2 regions of the Peptoniphilus sp. HCN-40583 genome follow, and region 1 is predicted to be linked to the other one. Evidence: predicted binding sites of a transcription regulator. Region 1 holds the regulator's gene; the other holds the start of a gene.
The links. The regulator HrcA, encoded in region 1, represses chaperone genes, less so after heat shock. The targets are predictions, from matches to a motif close to ATTAGCACTCNATANTATNGAGTGCTAAT.
Positions count from the first base shown of each region.

Region 1 (7,872 bases):
CTAAATGTTCGAAGTCCTCGCCCTGTTCGTGGGCTCTGACGTGAACGATTTGCTCTGTTCCCTGAAAGAGGGCATCGATGTAGCCGGGCAGGGCGGTGCGATCTTTCGTGCCTAAAACCAAGTCCACGCCCTCGATTTTCGCCACTTCTTCGGCAGATACCTGGGCGTAGCAGCCGATAACCACCACTTTGCATTGGGGGTTTTCCCGCTTGTGGCGACGAATGATCTGGCGGCTCTTTCGGTCGCTTTCGTTGGTCACCGTGCAGGTGTTAATGATCGCGAGATCCACATCCATGGACTCGTCGTGACCATAGCCCTCCTTTTCGAGCATTTCTTCCACGGCTTCCGTTTCGTATTGATTGACTTTACAGCCTAAGGTATAGGTTTTAAATCGCCGCATAAGACCCCCTTTCTATTTTTCGCTTCATGACAAAAGATGCCACGATTCCCGCCGTCTCCGTGCGCAGGATGCGCTCGCCCATGGTAATAAATTGCGCCTTCGCTTCCTGCAAGAGGGCCACTTCCCTGTCAGAAAAGCCCCCTTCCGGCCCGATCACTACATAGATTTTCTCCGCCGAGCCGAGACGTGCATCTTCGATTTCCACCGCCGCCTCGCCTTCGTAGCAGACGAGGAGCAAATCACGATCCGTAGCGGTTTTTATTAGCCCGTCGACGGTGAGCAAGTCGCCGACAACGGGCACGCGCCGCCGATTGGATTGCTTCGCCGCTTCTCCGGCGATTTTTTCGAAGCGGGCCTTTTTCCCGTCGTACTTCTTCGTGAGATTGGCCACGGAGCGATCCATTTGCAAGGGAATAAAGCCGTCGATGCCGCATTCCGTGGCGTGTTTTAACACGGTTTCCGTCTTTTGATTTTTCCCCACGCCCTGAGCCAAAATCAGCTGCGTAGACACATCTTTTTCTTCTACGGCTTCTTCCACCAGCACAAAGGCCTCGTCGCCGATGATCTCAAGCCGCCCTCGAAAGAGGCTTTCGTTCCATGCGATTTGCAGGGCGTCGCCTTCCTTCGCCCGCAGGACGCGGAGCAGATGCTCCCTGTCTTCTTCACGCAAAATTGCCCGCTCGCCCACCACGGGCTGCTCGTCTACAAAGAAATGCCTCATTTTATCGCCTCGCCGCAAGGGCCGACCAATCGCCCTTGGTTTCGCTTTCGAGAATGGTAAAGCCTTCTTTCACCAAAGCCGCTTTCACATCCTCGAGTTTTTCTTTTAATATGCCCGATGCGATGTAAATGCCCTCGGGCTTCACGTGGTGATACACATCCTTCGCCATGCCGATGATAACCTCGGCGAAAATATTGCTCACCACCACGTCCGCCTCTTCATTCACCACCTGAAAGAGATCGCCGAAGCGCACGTCGATTTTATCTTCCAGCTGATTTTTCGCCGCGTTTTCCTTCGTGGCTTCGATGCACTGGGGATCCAAGTCTCCGGCGATGACCTTCTTTGCACCGGAAATGGCCGCCACGAGGGACAAAATGCCGCTGCCGCAGCCGATGTCGATGACCGAATCCCCGTCCTTTACATAGCGCCTCAAATAGCGGGCACAGAGAAAGCTGGTGGCGTGATTGCCGCTGCCGAAGGCCATGCCCGGATCCAGCCACAGAATTTTTTCGCCGTCACGTGCATCGTAATCTTCCCAGCTCGGCACGATGGCAAGGCCCTCGTCGACGGCGATGGGATGAAAATACCGCTTCCAGTCGTTGGCCCAGTCCTGATCCGCCACATCTCCTGTTTCCACTGTAAAGCCCTTCGCCTTCGCCGCCGATGCGACTTCATCCATCACCGATTGTTCGCCGACTTCAAAATAGGCCTTGAGTTCGAAGCTGTCCGCGGGAGCCTGAAGCAGTTCCTCGTCGACGCAGTCCCAAATAAAGGCGCCGTCCTTTAAATTGTCGATGGCGTCGGCGGAAATCACCTCGTAGCTGTCCACGCCCATGGACTGAAGGAGCATCTCCCCTTCTTCTTGTTGCGACCGTTCGCCGCTTAGTTTCAGCATGTGGTACTGTGTCATTCAAAAAAGTCCTTTAGTTTTTGTAAAAATCCCTTTTCCTGTTCGGTCTTCTTGTTCCCTACCTCGCTGCGCAATTGCTCCAAGAGCTCTCGCTCGCCATCGGACACTTTCGTCGGCACGAGGATTTTTACCGTGAAGATCAAATCCCCGGCGCCTTTTCTGCGCAAGAAGGGCACGCCTTCGCCTTGAATGCGGAAGTCTTTGCCGCTTTGGGTGCCGGCGGGAATGTCGTAGTCGATGATTTCTTTTAAAGTGGGCACTTGAATGGTGCCGCCTAAGACGGCATCTTCGTAGCGAATGGGAATGTCTACGTATAAATTATTGCCTCTTCGCGTAAAAATGTCGTCTTCTTCCACGTGGAGGTACACATACACCGTGCCCGCTTGGCCGCCGTTGTCGCCGGCGTGGCCTTCCCCGGCCATGGTCATGACGCTTTGATCGTCGACGCCGGCGGGGATGCGCAGGTGAAGGGTTCTGTTTACCGTCTCTTTGCCGCTGCCCTTGCAGTGCTTACAGGGCGCTTCGATGACGGTGCCCGTGCCGCCGCAGGTATCACAGGGCACCACCCGCATAAAGCGGCCGAAAGCCGATGCGGTGGACTGGCGCACCTGGCCGCTGCCGCCGCAGGTTTCGCAGGTGTGAATTTTCGTATCGTCTTCGGCTCCGGTGCCGTGGCAGTGGGAGCAATTTTCCGTGCGGCGAATCTGAATGTCCTTTTCCGTACCGAACACCGCTTCTTTAAAGGTTAAGTTCAGGTCGTAGCGAATGTGGGCGCCGTCTCTGGGCGCCTTGGCTTGATTGCCGCCGGAAAAATTCGCCCCGAAGCCGCCGCCGAACATATCGAACAGATCGCCGAAAATGTCGCCGAAACCGCCGGAGAAGCCACCGCCGCCGGAGGTGAAGTCATTTTTAATACCCTCTTCGCCGTAGACATCGTAGGTGCGGCGCTTACTCTCGTCGCTTAACACCTCGTAGGCCAGATTCACTTCCTTAAATTTATGTTCCGCCTCTTCATCTCCCGGATGAAGGTCCGGGTGGAACTGCTTCGCTTTTTTTCTATAGGCTTTTTTTATCTCCGCCGACGTGGCGGTACGCTCGATCTCTAATATCTCGTAAAAATCTCTCATAGACACCATCTCTTTCTCTTCGCTCAAATAGTATTATCATATCCTATCTCCCGCGACTTTAAAAGATTCTAAACAAAAAAAGAGCACCGAAGTGCCCTTTTTACCCAAGTCATTACTTATCGTCTTCGTCATCGACCACTTCGTAGTCTGCATCGACTACGTCGTCGTCAGCTTTGGCTTCATCGCCTTGTGCGTTTGCTTGTGCTTGGGCTTGTTTATAAAGTTCTTCCGATACCGATTGGAAAGCCGTTTGAAGGGCTTCGGTCTTGGCCTTGATGACGTCGATGTCGTCTGTATCTTTAACGCTCTTCAAGTCTTCAATGGCATCTTCGACTTTTTTCTTATCTTCATCGGAAATCTTGCCGTCGACATCTTTCAATGCGCTTTCGGATGCGTAGATGACGGAGTCGGCGTTGTTTTTAATTTCGATGGATTCTTTCTTCTTCTTGTCTTCTTCGGCGTGGACTTCGGCTTCGCGAACTTTATCCTTGATTTCATCTTCCGTTAAATTGGAGGAAGAAGTAATGGTAATGTGTTGTTCTTTGCCGGTGCCTAAGTCTTTGGCGCTGACGTTGACGATGCCGTTGGCGTCGATGTCGAAGGTAACTTCGATTTGAGGTACGCCGCGGCGTGCCGGTGCGATGCCGTCTAATTGGAAGCGGCCCAAGGTCACATTGTCTTGTGCCATTTGGCGTTCCCCTTGAAGGACGTGAATGTCGACGCTGGTTTGATTGTCGGCAGCCGTCGTAAAGATTTGGCTCTTCTTCGTGGGGATGGTGGTGTTCCGTTCGATTAAGCGAGTGGTCACGCTGCCCATGGTTTCGATCCCTAAGGAAAGGGGCGTTACGTCTAAGAGGAGCAAGTCTTTGACATCGCCGCTCAATACGCCGGCTTGAATGGCTGCACCTAAGGCGACACATTCGTCGGGGTTAATGTCTTTTTGGGGATCCTTGCCGATTAAGGTTTTAACCAAGTTTTGTACGGCAGGGATACGGGTGGAGCCGCCGACCAAGAGGACTTTGTCGACGTCCGATGCGGAAAGGTTGGCATCTTTCAATGCTTCCATGACAGGACCTTCGGTCTTCTTGACGAGGTCTGCGGTTAATTCATCGAATTTCGCACGGGTCAGGTCCATGTTCAAGTGCAAGGGGCCTTCGGCCGTCGCGGTAATGAAGGGCAGGTTGATGTTGGTGCTCATGGTGGAAGAAAGTTCTTTCTTCGCCTTTTCTGCCGCTTCTTTCAAGCGTTGCAAGCTCATGCGGTCGGCCTTTAAGTCGACGCCGTTTTCTTTTTTGAAGCTGTCGGCGATCCAGTCGATGATCTTTTCGTCGAAGTCGTCGCCGCCTAATTTGTTGTTGCCCCGCGTGGATTGTACTTCGAAGACGCCGTCGGACAGTTCCAAAATGGAGACGTCGAAGGTGCCGCCGCCTAAGTCGTAAATCATAACCATGCTGGAATCCGTGTCCTTGTCTTCGCCGTAAGCGAGGGCGGCTGCCGTCGGTTCGTTGACGATACGTTTAACATCGAGTCCGGCGATGCGTCCGGCGTCTTTCGTCGCTTGACGTTGGGCGTCGGTAAAGTAAGCCGGTACGGTGATGACGGCTTCGGTAATGGTTTCGCCTAAATAGCTTTCGGCGTCGGATTTTAATTTTTGTAAAATCATGGCCGAGATTTCTTGGGGCGAGTAATCCTTGCCGTCGATGGTAACCTTGTAGTCGCTACCCATGTGGCGTTTGATGGAAGCCACGGTTCTGTCCGGGTTGGTGATGGCTTGACGCTTTGCCGTTTCGCCGACGAGGCGTTCGCCGTCTTTTGTGAAAGCGACGATGGACGGAGTGGTCCGATTGCCTTCAATGTTGGGGATAATTGTCGATTGTCCGCCTTCCATAACGGCGACGGCGGAGTTCGTTGTACCTAAGTCAATACCAATAATTTTTGCCATATTCATTTCCTCCTGAATGTACGTGTTTTTTAAGTGTACGTTTTTTTAATCTATATTATTTTGAGACCTTAACCATGGCCGGTCGAATGACGCGGTCTTTGAGTTTGTAGCCTTTTTGCAAAACGTCGATGACCACATCGGCTTCGACGCCTTCTTTTTCTTCAGTCATGACGGCGTGATGCAGATTCGGGTCGAAGGGCGCGTTCAGTGCGTCGATTTCCACGATTTCATTTTTCGCCAGCTCCCCTCGGAACTGTTCGGCGATCATTTTCATGCCTTCGTAAAACTTTTCGTCTTTCACATCATCTGTGGCCAGTGCCCGTTCGAAATTGTCTAAAACCGGCAGAATGTCCAGGGCCAATTTTTCCATGCCCAAGAGATGCATCTGCTGCTTTTCTTCGCCGCTGCGCCGGCGGAAATTACTGTAGTCCGCTTGCAGGCGCAGGTAGCGTTCTTCCAACTCAGCCATGCATTCGTCTTTTTCCGACACATCTTCTGCAACTTCAGATTCAGTTGCTTCGGTCGCATCCGTTTGTTTGATTTCTTCTTCCGTCGGATCCATGTCCATCGGATTTTCCTTATTATTTACTACCACTTCTCACCTCAACGTTCTTTTCCCAAGTCGTCTCGACAGTGCATCGGAAAACGCCATTATGGAATTTGCCGACTTTCTATAATTCATCCGCATGGGCCCGATTAAGGCGATGGCGCCTAAATCCGTGCCGTTCATGGGATAGATACGACTGATTAAACTATTTTTGCGCATCGTCTCTTCCGCATTCTCCGAGCCGATTCGAAAGCGAATGGTTTCGTCTTTCGGCAGGAGCTGAAAGAGCCGCAGAAGATTTGCCTTGTCCCGGACGTAATCCATCATGGATTGCATGCGCCCCGGATCTTGAAATTCTTCGTAGCGGAACAAATGGCCCATGCCGCTCATCACCACGTCCACCTCTTCCACTGCGTGAATGACGCGGGAGAGGATCTCCGTGATCTTGAGGACGAAGGATTCGTAGCGAACAAGCTCGCCGGAGAGGACGAATTTCACGCCGTCGATTGCATCGAAGGGCGTGCCCACGAAGGCATCGGATAAGACGCCTGAAACGTAGCGCATATCGTCTTCATCGACAGCGAAACCCAAGTCGATCATGCGCTTGACGACGACTCCGCGGTCGCCGACGACTAAAAGCATGACCATGTGGTCGTTCACCGGAATCAAGTCCAAATACTTGAGCCTTCGATCGCTTTTTCTCGGCATCATCATAAATGCCAAGTTCTCCGTGTAATCGGCCAAGGCCTCCACGGCGGCGGAATAAAAATCCTCGGAACCGTAGAGTTCCATGGGCATGGCCTCTTCGAAATGTGCCACGAGGGATTTCGGATAGTCGATTTCGGGAATCAATTCGTTTACATAAAATCGATAAGCGCCTTCGGACGGAATGCGCCCGGCGGAAGTGTGGGGCTTTTCTAAAAGACCCAAAGCTTCCAAATCGCTCATTTCGTTCCGTATCGTCGCCGAAGACACGGCGAGGGTCGGGGATTTCGAAATGGTGCGACTGCCAACGGGCACGGGAGAGGCGATGTAGGACTCGATAATCAGGTTTAAGATGTCTATTTTTCTCTTGTCCAAACAAAACCTCCTTTCCGTATTAGCACTTGCTTTGTTTGAGTGCCAATCGCTTATGGTTTAAGTATACCACGGTTTTAGCACTTGTCAAGTGCGATTGCTAAAAATAAAAAAGATTCCTCTTTCGAATCGCTCAATTAAGAATTTGATAAAACGAATTAAAGCTTTGCATTTTTAAGCGGTCACGTTAAATTGTCAGCGGAACTTTTAAGCTGATTTCAAAACAAAATGACCACACCGAAGCATTCATTTACTCCGGTGCGGTCATTTTGTTTTCAAAAGTCGCGGGATACGAACTTAAAATAACTTGCTATTATCTTCTTTCAGAGCAATACACGTAGTACCAAAATTTAGGAGGTACGCTTATGTGGAAAGAAGGTACAATCGGTGTTCCTTGAACAGATGTTAAAAATCACATTATCCACTTCTGGGGAAAACACTACGAAGAGCCAAGCATAGGATACGGACTCAATGGATGCAGAATTTCAAAACTCAGTCTCAAACTGAATGGCGAGAGGATTGCCAATTATGGCAGAGGCCGGGATATTGATGCTACCCGCAAAGAAGCAGAGATTTATCTTGCTATTCTGCTTAATGCATATAATTAAACTCAACTCCACGCCAGAGCATTAAATGTCCTCGTGTGGGGTTTTTGTCATTTCATGGATTTATTCCATAGGCTTAAGCTTACCTTCGATGAAGTCGATTTCTTCGTCAGATAAACCATATTTAGCATATAGTTGCTTATCGATTTCTCTAACAGATTTACTCCAATCAATATCGGAATTAGCAGAAAAATCCTGCATTGGAACATTAAAAAATACAAGCTTCGAAAGATTAACAGCACTTAATGTTATCATAACGATAAATCTAACGAATTTCGTCTTCAAATATGTCATTGTATTTTGTGCTTCAAGTTCATTATCATAACATCCTATCAAGAAGTATGAGTGAGTACATGTCTCCAATGGTTTTAATACACGCATAGTTTTTGTAAATATTCTAAATTGACCATTTTTATCGGCTTCACCCGCATGTTCTGCACTCATCTTACTCATCATTACTTTATACTTATCAATATATTCCGTCCCCTTGTTAATTTCTGTTCTCTTAATGTATGTGACTCCGTCACTTGCATACAAAGTAAG
Region 1 covers NZ_JBBKBU010000012.1:33,122-40,993, forward strand. Annotated here, with positions in the region: gene mtaB (tRNA (N(6)-L-threonylcarbamoyladenosine(37)-C(2))-methylthiotransferase MtaB) at 1-400, opposite strand, end outside; gene WKT05_RS05160 (RsmE family RNA methyltransferase) at 387-1,121, opposite strand; gene prmA (50S ribosomal protein L11 methyltransferase) at 1,123-2,031, opposite strand; gene dnaJ (molecular chaperone DnaJ) at 2,028-3,158, opposite strand; gene dnaK (molecular chaperone DnaK) at 3,271-5,100, opposite strand; gene grpE (nucleotide exchange factor GrpE) at 5,156-5,695, opposite strand; gene hrcA (heat-inducible transcriptional repressor HrcA) at 5,699-6,727, opposite strand; gene WKT05_RS10645 (DUF7678 domain-containing protein) at 7,144-7,332, shown strand; gene WKT05_RS05190 (Eco57I restriction-modification methylase domain-containing protein) at 7,393-7,872, opposite strand, start outside.

Region 2 (7,872 bases), on a different contig from region 1:
TCCGGCTTCTGATAAAGAGTTCGTAAACGCAATCCCCTATGTACGCAAGAACGAGGGGATTTTGCCCCCTCGCCTCGTCTTCCGTCCACATAGGTGCGGAAAAATATCCTCTTAAATCCTCTTCCACAAAGTGCCCTCTCTCGTGTCTTCGATGGCGATGCCTTTTTCGAAGAGTTCGTCGCGAATGGCATCGGCCCGGGCGAAATCTTTGTTGGCGCGGGCGGCCTTCCTTTCTTCTAACAGGGCTTCGATTGCGCTGTCTTCGTCGGCTTCTTCCCGGCGATACAAAATGCCCAAGACCCCTGCCAGTTCCATAAAGGTGTCGTAGGCCAATTGCAAGCTGTCTTTCTTCGGCCCTTTGGCGATAAAGGTGTTAATCTCTCTCGCCAAGGTGAAGAGGGCGCCGGTGGCGCGGGCCGTGTTCAGGTCGTCTTCCATGGCCGCCATAAATTCTTCTTTTTCGCGGCTGACGGCGCCGTCGAAATCGGCGTCTTTCCCCGCTTCCATGTCGCTCTTTAAAAGCTGTTCCATGTGATCCCTGACGCCGTAGAGCCGGTCCAGACCCGCCTTGGTTTGTTCCATGGCGTCGTAGGAGTAGTTAATGGGGCTGCGGTAGTGGGCGCTTAAAAGGAAGAAGCGCAGCACTTCCAAGTCGAAGACATTGGCCACTTCACGCACCGTAAAGAAGTTGCCCAAGGACTTGCTCATCTTCGTGCCGTCGACGGTAATCATGCCGTTGTGGAGCCAGTAATTGGCAAAGGTCTTGCCCGTTAATGTTTCCGATTGGGCGATTTCATTTTCGTGGTGCGGAAATTGCAAGTCTTCCCCGCCGGAGTGGATGTCGATGGTTTCGCCCAGCAGGGTCTTGGCCATGACGGAGCATTCAAGGTGCCAACCGGGACGGCCGTCGCCCCAGGGGCTGGCCCAGAAGGGTTCCCCTTCTTTTTTGCCCTTCCACAGGACAAAGTCGCCGGGGTTTTTCTTCGCGCTGTTGACTTCGATGCGGGCGCCGCTTTGCAGCTCGTCGATGTTTTTACCGGAGAGCTTGCCGTAGCCCTTGGCCTTGGTAATGTCGAAGTACACGTCGCCGTCGGCGGGATAGGCCGCGCCTTTTTCCACGAGGCCCGAAACAAATTCCAACATGGGCTCGATAAATTCCGTGGCCCGGGGATTAATGGTCTTGTAGGTGTAGAGATTCAACCCGTTGGCATCTTGCATAAACTCGCCGATGTAGCGATCGGCCACGTCGAAGACCGTGGTGTTCTCGTCCTTGGCCCGATTAATCAACTTGTCGTCGATGTCCGTAAAGTTGACGACGAAATCCACGTCGTAGCCTTTATAGATAAAGTAGCGGCGCAAGGTATCGAAAACTACCAAGGGGCGGGCATTGCCCACGTGAATGAAATTGTAGACCGTGGGGCCGCAGTTGTACATGCGTACCTTTTTTTCTTCGAGGGACTTGAATTCCTCTTTTTGTCGCGTCATGGAATTAAATAATTTCACGTCTATCCCCTTTCTTTCGCCTTAAATGTCGAAGTAATAGCTGTTTTCCAATTTATCGTGAATGGCGGCCAACAGATTGTCGTAGTCCTCGTCTTGAATGAAGAGGACGTCCAGATCGCGCTTTCTTACGCCGTCGCGAATGCGCTTCACATCCGCAGGTTGCACGGAATTCAGATACACCAGCGCCAAATCCGCGCCGTCTAAATTGCTTTCGATGCTTTCCTTGGATACCTCGCCGACGTGGACCACGTCGCTTCCCGCATCCTTCAGGGCATTGATTTGCTCCGTCACCACATCGCCTTTGCCGAAGACGCTGAGCTGAAGGTGTTCGAGAAATTCATCGTCGTCCACCGGCGCCAGGTCGTTGTCGTAATCCGTGGTAAGCACATTCTCGCCGTCCATATTGTGGATCCAAATGACCCGGCCCCCCTGGGGATCCCGTTGCCAATAAGCGTAGTCCACAATATCGCCTTCGCCTACATTTAAATTGCCCAGGCTCACGTCTTCCAAATTAATGCGCAGGCTGCCTTCTTCCCCTTCGCCTTCGATGTAGAGGCCGCGGAAGTCGGAATCGTAGAGCACCCGTGCGTAGGGAATCACCCGCCGTTCGCTTTCCGGGGTTTCTTCGGCTTTTTGCAGAAGTTCGTAATTATAAATGTTTTTCAGATGGTTGTTGTTATACACCTGTTTCACTACTTTGGCGCGAACTTCATCGCCTTCGCCGATGTTTTGCAGGCGCAAGACTTTTTCCGGAATAAACACATTGTCGTCGCCTAAGGTGCCGCCGCCGAGGCGGAGGCGAACACGGCCCACGTAGTAGTCGTCGTCATTTGCGGAAATTTGCGGCGCTTCCGAGTAGGTGGTGTCCGATTCGATGTCGTAGAGAAGCTCCATGAGGTCGAAGAGCTTTTCTATGCGGCCCCGGCGCTCGAAGAGATTCTCGCCGGTCATGCCGTCGATGCAGGTTTTCATTTCACTTTTAATTTCGTTTACCATATAGTTTTTGTTCATTTGTTCTTTCTCCATTTCTACATTTTATCTTCTCTATTTTATCACGTCCCGCCCTTTATCTCCACCGCAGGGAGCATTGTCTATGCTTTTTATGGGAATTCACAAATTTATAATGGCTTATAAAAAAATCCCCTTACCATGGTGGTAAAGGGATTTTGTGTTTGAGCTGATTACATCATGCCCATGCCGCCGCCCATGCCGGCTGCGCCTAAATCGGGCATGTCTTCTTTAATGTTGGCCACAGCGGCTTCCGTGGTGAGAAGCATGCTGGCCACGCTGGCTGCGTTTTGCAGGGCACTTCTCGTAACCTTGGTGGGATCCACGATGCCTTTTTCGATCATGTTCACGTACGTGCCGTTGTAAGCATCGTAGCCGACGCCGGGTTTTTCGCCCTTGACGTGTTCGACGATGACGGAGCCTTCGGCACCGGCGTTTTCCGCGATTTGACGAAGGGGTTCTTCCAGTGCGCGGAGAATAATCATCATGCCGGTTTTTTCGTCGCCTTCGCCTGCCTCGGCCAATGCTTCCACGCAGCTGATGCAGTCGACGAGGACCACGCCGCCGCCGGGAACGATGCCTTCTTCGACGGCGGCACGGGTGGCTGCCAGGGCATCTTCGATGCGAAGCTTGCGTTCTTTGAGTTCGATTTCCGTGGCCGCACCGACTTGGATGACGGCGACGCCGCCGGAAAGTTTGGCCAGGCGTTCTTGCAATTTTTCCCGATCGAATTCGCTTTCCGTTTCTTCCACTTGGGCGCGAATTTGGCCGATGCGTTCGTCGATGGCGCTTCGATCGCCGGCGCCGCTGACGATGACGGTCTTGTCTTTTTCCACGCGGACTTTTTGTGCCTGGCCCAGCATATCCACGGTGGCTTCTTTAATGTCCAAGCCCAAGTCTTCGGTAATCACCGTGCCGCCGGTTAAAATGGCGATGTCTTGAAGCATGTCTTTTCTTCGGTCGCCATAGCCCGGTGCTTTGACACCGACCACATTTAAGGTGCCGCGAAGTTTGTTGACCACCAAAGTTGCCAAGGCTTCCCCTTCGATGTCGTCAGCGATTAAGAGGACGGGGCGGGATTCTTGAAGCACTTGTTCCAAGACGGGGAGAATGTCTTGAATGTTGGTGATTTTCTTATCGGTAATTAAAATGTAGGGATCGTCCAATTCGGCGACGCGCTTTTCCGGATCGGTGACCATGTAGGGGCTCAGGTAGCCGCGGTCGAATTGCATCCCTTCCACGACATCCAATTGGGTGCCCATGGAGCGGCTTTCTTCCACGGTGATGACGCCGTCTTTGCCTACTTTTTCCATGGCTTCGGCAATAAGCTCGCCGATGCGTTCGTCGGCGGCGGAAATAGCGGCCACGCTTGCGATGGCATCGGAGTTGTCTACGGGCACGGAGAATTTCTTTAATTCTTCCACAATGGCGTCTACGGCCTTTTTAATGCCCTTTTGAAGGACCATGGGGTTGGCACCGGCGGCCAGGTTCTTCAAGCCTTCGCGAATAATGGCTTGGGCAAGAAGGGTGGCGGTGGTGGTGCCGTCGCCGGCGACGTCGTTGGTCTTGGTGGCCACTTCTTTTACCAGTTGTGCCCCCATGTTTTCGAAGCGATCTTCTAATTCGATTTCGCGGGCGATGGTTACGCCGTCGTTGGTAATGAGGGGTGCGCCGAATTCTTTATCGAGGACGACGTTTCTGCCCTTGGGCCCCAAGGTAACTTTTACCGTATCCGCTAATTTGTTAATGCCGCCGACGAGACCTTCACGGGCGTCTGCGCTGAATTTAATTTCTTTTGCCATAGTATCTCCTACTTTCTATTACTTAGTTTAATTTTGCCAGCAGGTCTTGGTATTTTAATACGATGACGGTTTCGCCGTCCATTTCCACTTCGTTGCCTGCGTATTTACTGTAGATGACTTTGTCCCCTTCGGCGACATCGCAGTGAATGTCTTCGGAATTTTTTAATTCCTCGCTCACGGCGATGACCGTGGCCACATTGGACTCTTCTTTTGCCGTATCGGGCAAGACGATGCCGCTTGCCGTGACGTTTTCTTTCTCTATTTTTTGAATTACAACACGTTCACCTAATGGTTTAATGGTCATGATGTGCCTCCTGAAATAATATTAGCACTTGCACTAATCGAGTGCCAGCTTTCTCTATTATGATACCACAATTTTAAAACTTGTAAACCGTTTCAGGTGATTATTTCTCCTAACCGTCGAGCGTCCGGCCGGTTGGCACCCATTTTCACATTCTCAAGTACACACTACATATAGATAATTTTCCCAAACATCTTCCATTTATCTCCCATATGTAGTATAATCGTCTCGCTTGGGCGACAGCGCCCACTAATCGTAAATGAACACCCGAAGGGGGTGTCGAAAAAGCAACAGTGATCTTATTCGGAGGAAAAAATGAGCAGTTTAAGGATTATTAAGCGCAACGGCGAATCCGTGGATTTCGACGGATCGAAAATTGTCGTGGCCATTGAAAAGGCCATGCACTCACCTACGGGCTATTTCGTGGAAAATCAGGCCGACTTGGTGGCAAAGGAAATCGAAGACGAAATTTTACACCACGATTTATCTTCCACGGTGCTTCAAGTGGAAAAGCGTGTCTTCGAAAAATTAATCGAGAAAAACAACATCGCCACGGCCAAGGCCTATGAGTCCTACCGTTCGGTGCAATCCTTTAAGCGGGAAAACAACTCCACCGACTCCTCCATCGAAAGCCTTTTAACTTATTCCGATGCGGATTTAATGGACGAAAATTCCAATAAAAATGCCGTGGTCGTCTCCACTCAGCGGGACCTCATCGCCGGGGAAGTGTCGAAAGACATCGCCCGCCGCCGCATTCTCCCCACGGACATCGTCACGGCCCACGACTCCGGCGCCATTCACGTCCACGACATGGACTACTACATTCAGCCCATGTTCAATTGCTGCTTGATCAATTTGGAAGATATGCTGAAAAACGGCACGGTGGTCAACGGCAAGATGATCGAATCGCCGAAGAGTTTCCAAACGGCCTGCACCATTACCACGCAAATCATCGCCCAAGTGGCTTCCGGTCAATTCGGCGGTCAATCCATTAACGGCATCGACCGCATCTTGGCGCCCTACGTGCGCCGAAGCTACGAAAAATACCTAAGCGCCTCCATTTCCGAGCAGCTGGACATTTACGGCATGGAAAAAGCGGACATGGCCATGGCGGAAAAAGTGGCATGGAACCGCACGAAGCGGGAAATTAAATCCGGTGTGCAAACCATTCAATACCAAATCAACACCCTCATGACCACCAACGGCCAAGCGCCCTTCGTCACCTTGTTTATGTACTTCGATCCCGAAAGCGACTACGCCTACGAGGCCTCCCTCATTACGGAAGAAATCCTTCGCCAACGAATCGACGGCATTAAAAACAAACAAGGGGTCAAGGTCACGCCGGCTTTCCCGAAACTGATCTACGTCCTCGACGAACACAACATCCACGAAGACAGCCCCTACTACTACCTCACCCGCCTCGCCGCCACCTGCACGGCAAAGCGCATGTACCCTGACTACATTTCCGCCAAGAAAATGAAGGAAATCTACGAAGGCAATGTGTTCTCCCCCATGGGCTGCCGCTCCTTCCTCTCTCCCTGGAAAGACGAAGATGGCAATTACAAATTCGACGGCCGCTTTAACATGGGCGTCGTGAGTGTGAACCTGGCACAAATCGGCATCTTGGCAGGCCACGACGAAGAGGCCTACTTCGAGCTGTTAAACAAGCGTCTTGAGCTGGTGAAAAAAGCCCTTTTGATTCGCTACGAACGCCTGAAGGAAGTCACCAGCGACGTCTCCCCCATTCACTGGCAAGACGGCGCCATCGCCCGCTTAGAGCCCGGCGAAAAAATCGCCGATTATTTAGAAGGCGGCTACTCCACCTTATCTTTGGGCTACATCGGCCTCTACGAAGCCACCAAATGCGTCGTCGGCACCTCCCACACCACGAAAGAAGGCCACGCCTTCGCCATGCGCGTCATGCACGCCATGCGTGATGCCGTCGACAGCTGGAAGGCGGAATCCGGCCTGGGCTTCGCCCTCTACGGCACCCCGGCGGAATCCTTGACCCACCGCTTCTGCTCCATTGACAAAGCCACCTTCGGCGACATCGAAGACATTACGGACAAGGGCTACTACACCAACAGCTACCACGTCGACGTGCGGGAAGAGATCAACGCCTTCGACAAATTCGATTTCGAAAGCGAATTCCAAAAAATCTCCACCGGCGGCTGCATCAGCTATGTAGAAATCCCGAACATGACCAACAACATCGACGCCGTCATGACCATGATCGGCTACATTTACGATCACATTTCCTACGCGGAATTTAACACGAAATCCGACTACTGCCACGAATGCGGCTTCGACGGCGAAATTACCGTCAACGACAGCGGCGACTGGGAATGCCCCCAATGCGGCAACAAAGATCGCACCAAGCTTACCGTCATCCGCAGAACCTGCGGCTATTTAGGCGAAAACTTCTGGAACGAAGGCCGCACCAAAGAAATCGACGCCCGCGTCCTGCACATTTAAATGGACTACGGCAATTACGCGCAAATTCGGCCCCTGGATGTGGCCAACGGCCCGGGCATCCGCGTGTCGGTCTTCGTCACCGGTTGCAGTCGAAAATGCAAAAACTGTTTCAACGAACTCTATCAGGATCCCGCCTACGGCGAGCCCTGGACCGATGAGACCACGGAAACATTGATTAAGTATTTAAGCCGCCCGGAAGTTGCGGGCCTCACCCTTTTAGGCGGCGAACCCATGGAAAATACCTGGCTACGACGGGTTTTAGCGGATGTAAAAAAACAAATCCCGACCTCCGTGTGGATTTATTCCGGCTACACCTTCGAAGAGATCCTCGCCGATCCCGAAAAAGTGAAGCTTCTCGAATCCTGCGACGTTCTCGTGGACGGGCCCTTTGTGGAGGCGAAGAAAAACTTAAAACTCGCCTTTCGGGGCAGCGAAAACCAACGCATCTTGGACATCCCCAAGAGCCTAAAAGCCCATACAGCCATAAAAAAAGAGAGAGACGAGTGAGTCTCTCTCTTTTTTCTTAGTACATGAAAAAGCCCATGGCGGCATGAATGAGGATGACGACGACAAAGGCGGGAAGCATATTGGCGACTTTCAGGTCTTTGATTTCCAAAATGCCGAAGCCGATGGCGAGAATCATAATGCCTCCGACGGAGGTTAAATCGGCGAGCAAAACATCGCTGATGTAGGGTTCCAAAAAACCGGACATAAGGACCAGGGCGCCTTCGTATAAAAAGGTGGGAATCGCCGACAGGGCGACGCCGATGCCCAGGGTGGAGC
Region 2 covers NZ_JBBKBU010000014.1:45,340-53,211, reverse strand. Annotated here, with positions in the region: gene WKT05_RS05765 (Mini-ribonuclease 3) at 1-127, opposite strand, end outside; gene cysS (cysteine--tRNA ligase) at 112-1,503, opposite strand; gene WKT05_RS05755 (hypothetical protein) at 1,525-2,514, opposite strand; gene groL (chaperonin GroEL) at 2,685-4,313, opposite strand; gene WKT05_RS05745 (co-chaperone GroES) at 4,336-4,617, opposite strand; gene nrdD (anaerobic ribonucleoside-triphosphate reductase) at 4,930-7,089, shown strand; gene nrdG (anaerobic ribonucleoside-triphosphate reductase activating protein) at 7,090-7,596, shown strand; gene WKT05_RS05730 (DUF554 domain-containing protein) at 7,613-7,872, opposite strand, start outside.
Region 2: the regulator HrcA is predicted to act here: its motif matches at 4,638-4,666, upstream of WKT05_RS05745 (co-chaperone GroES).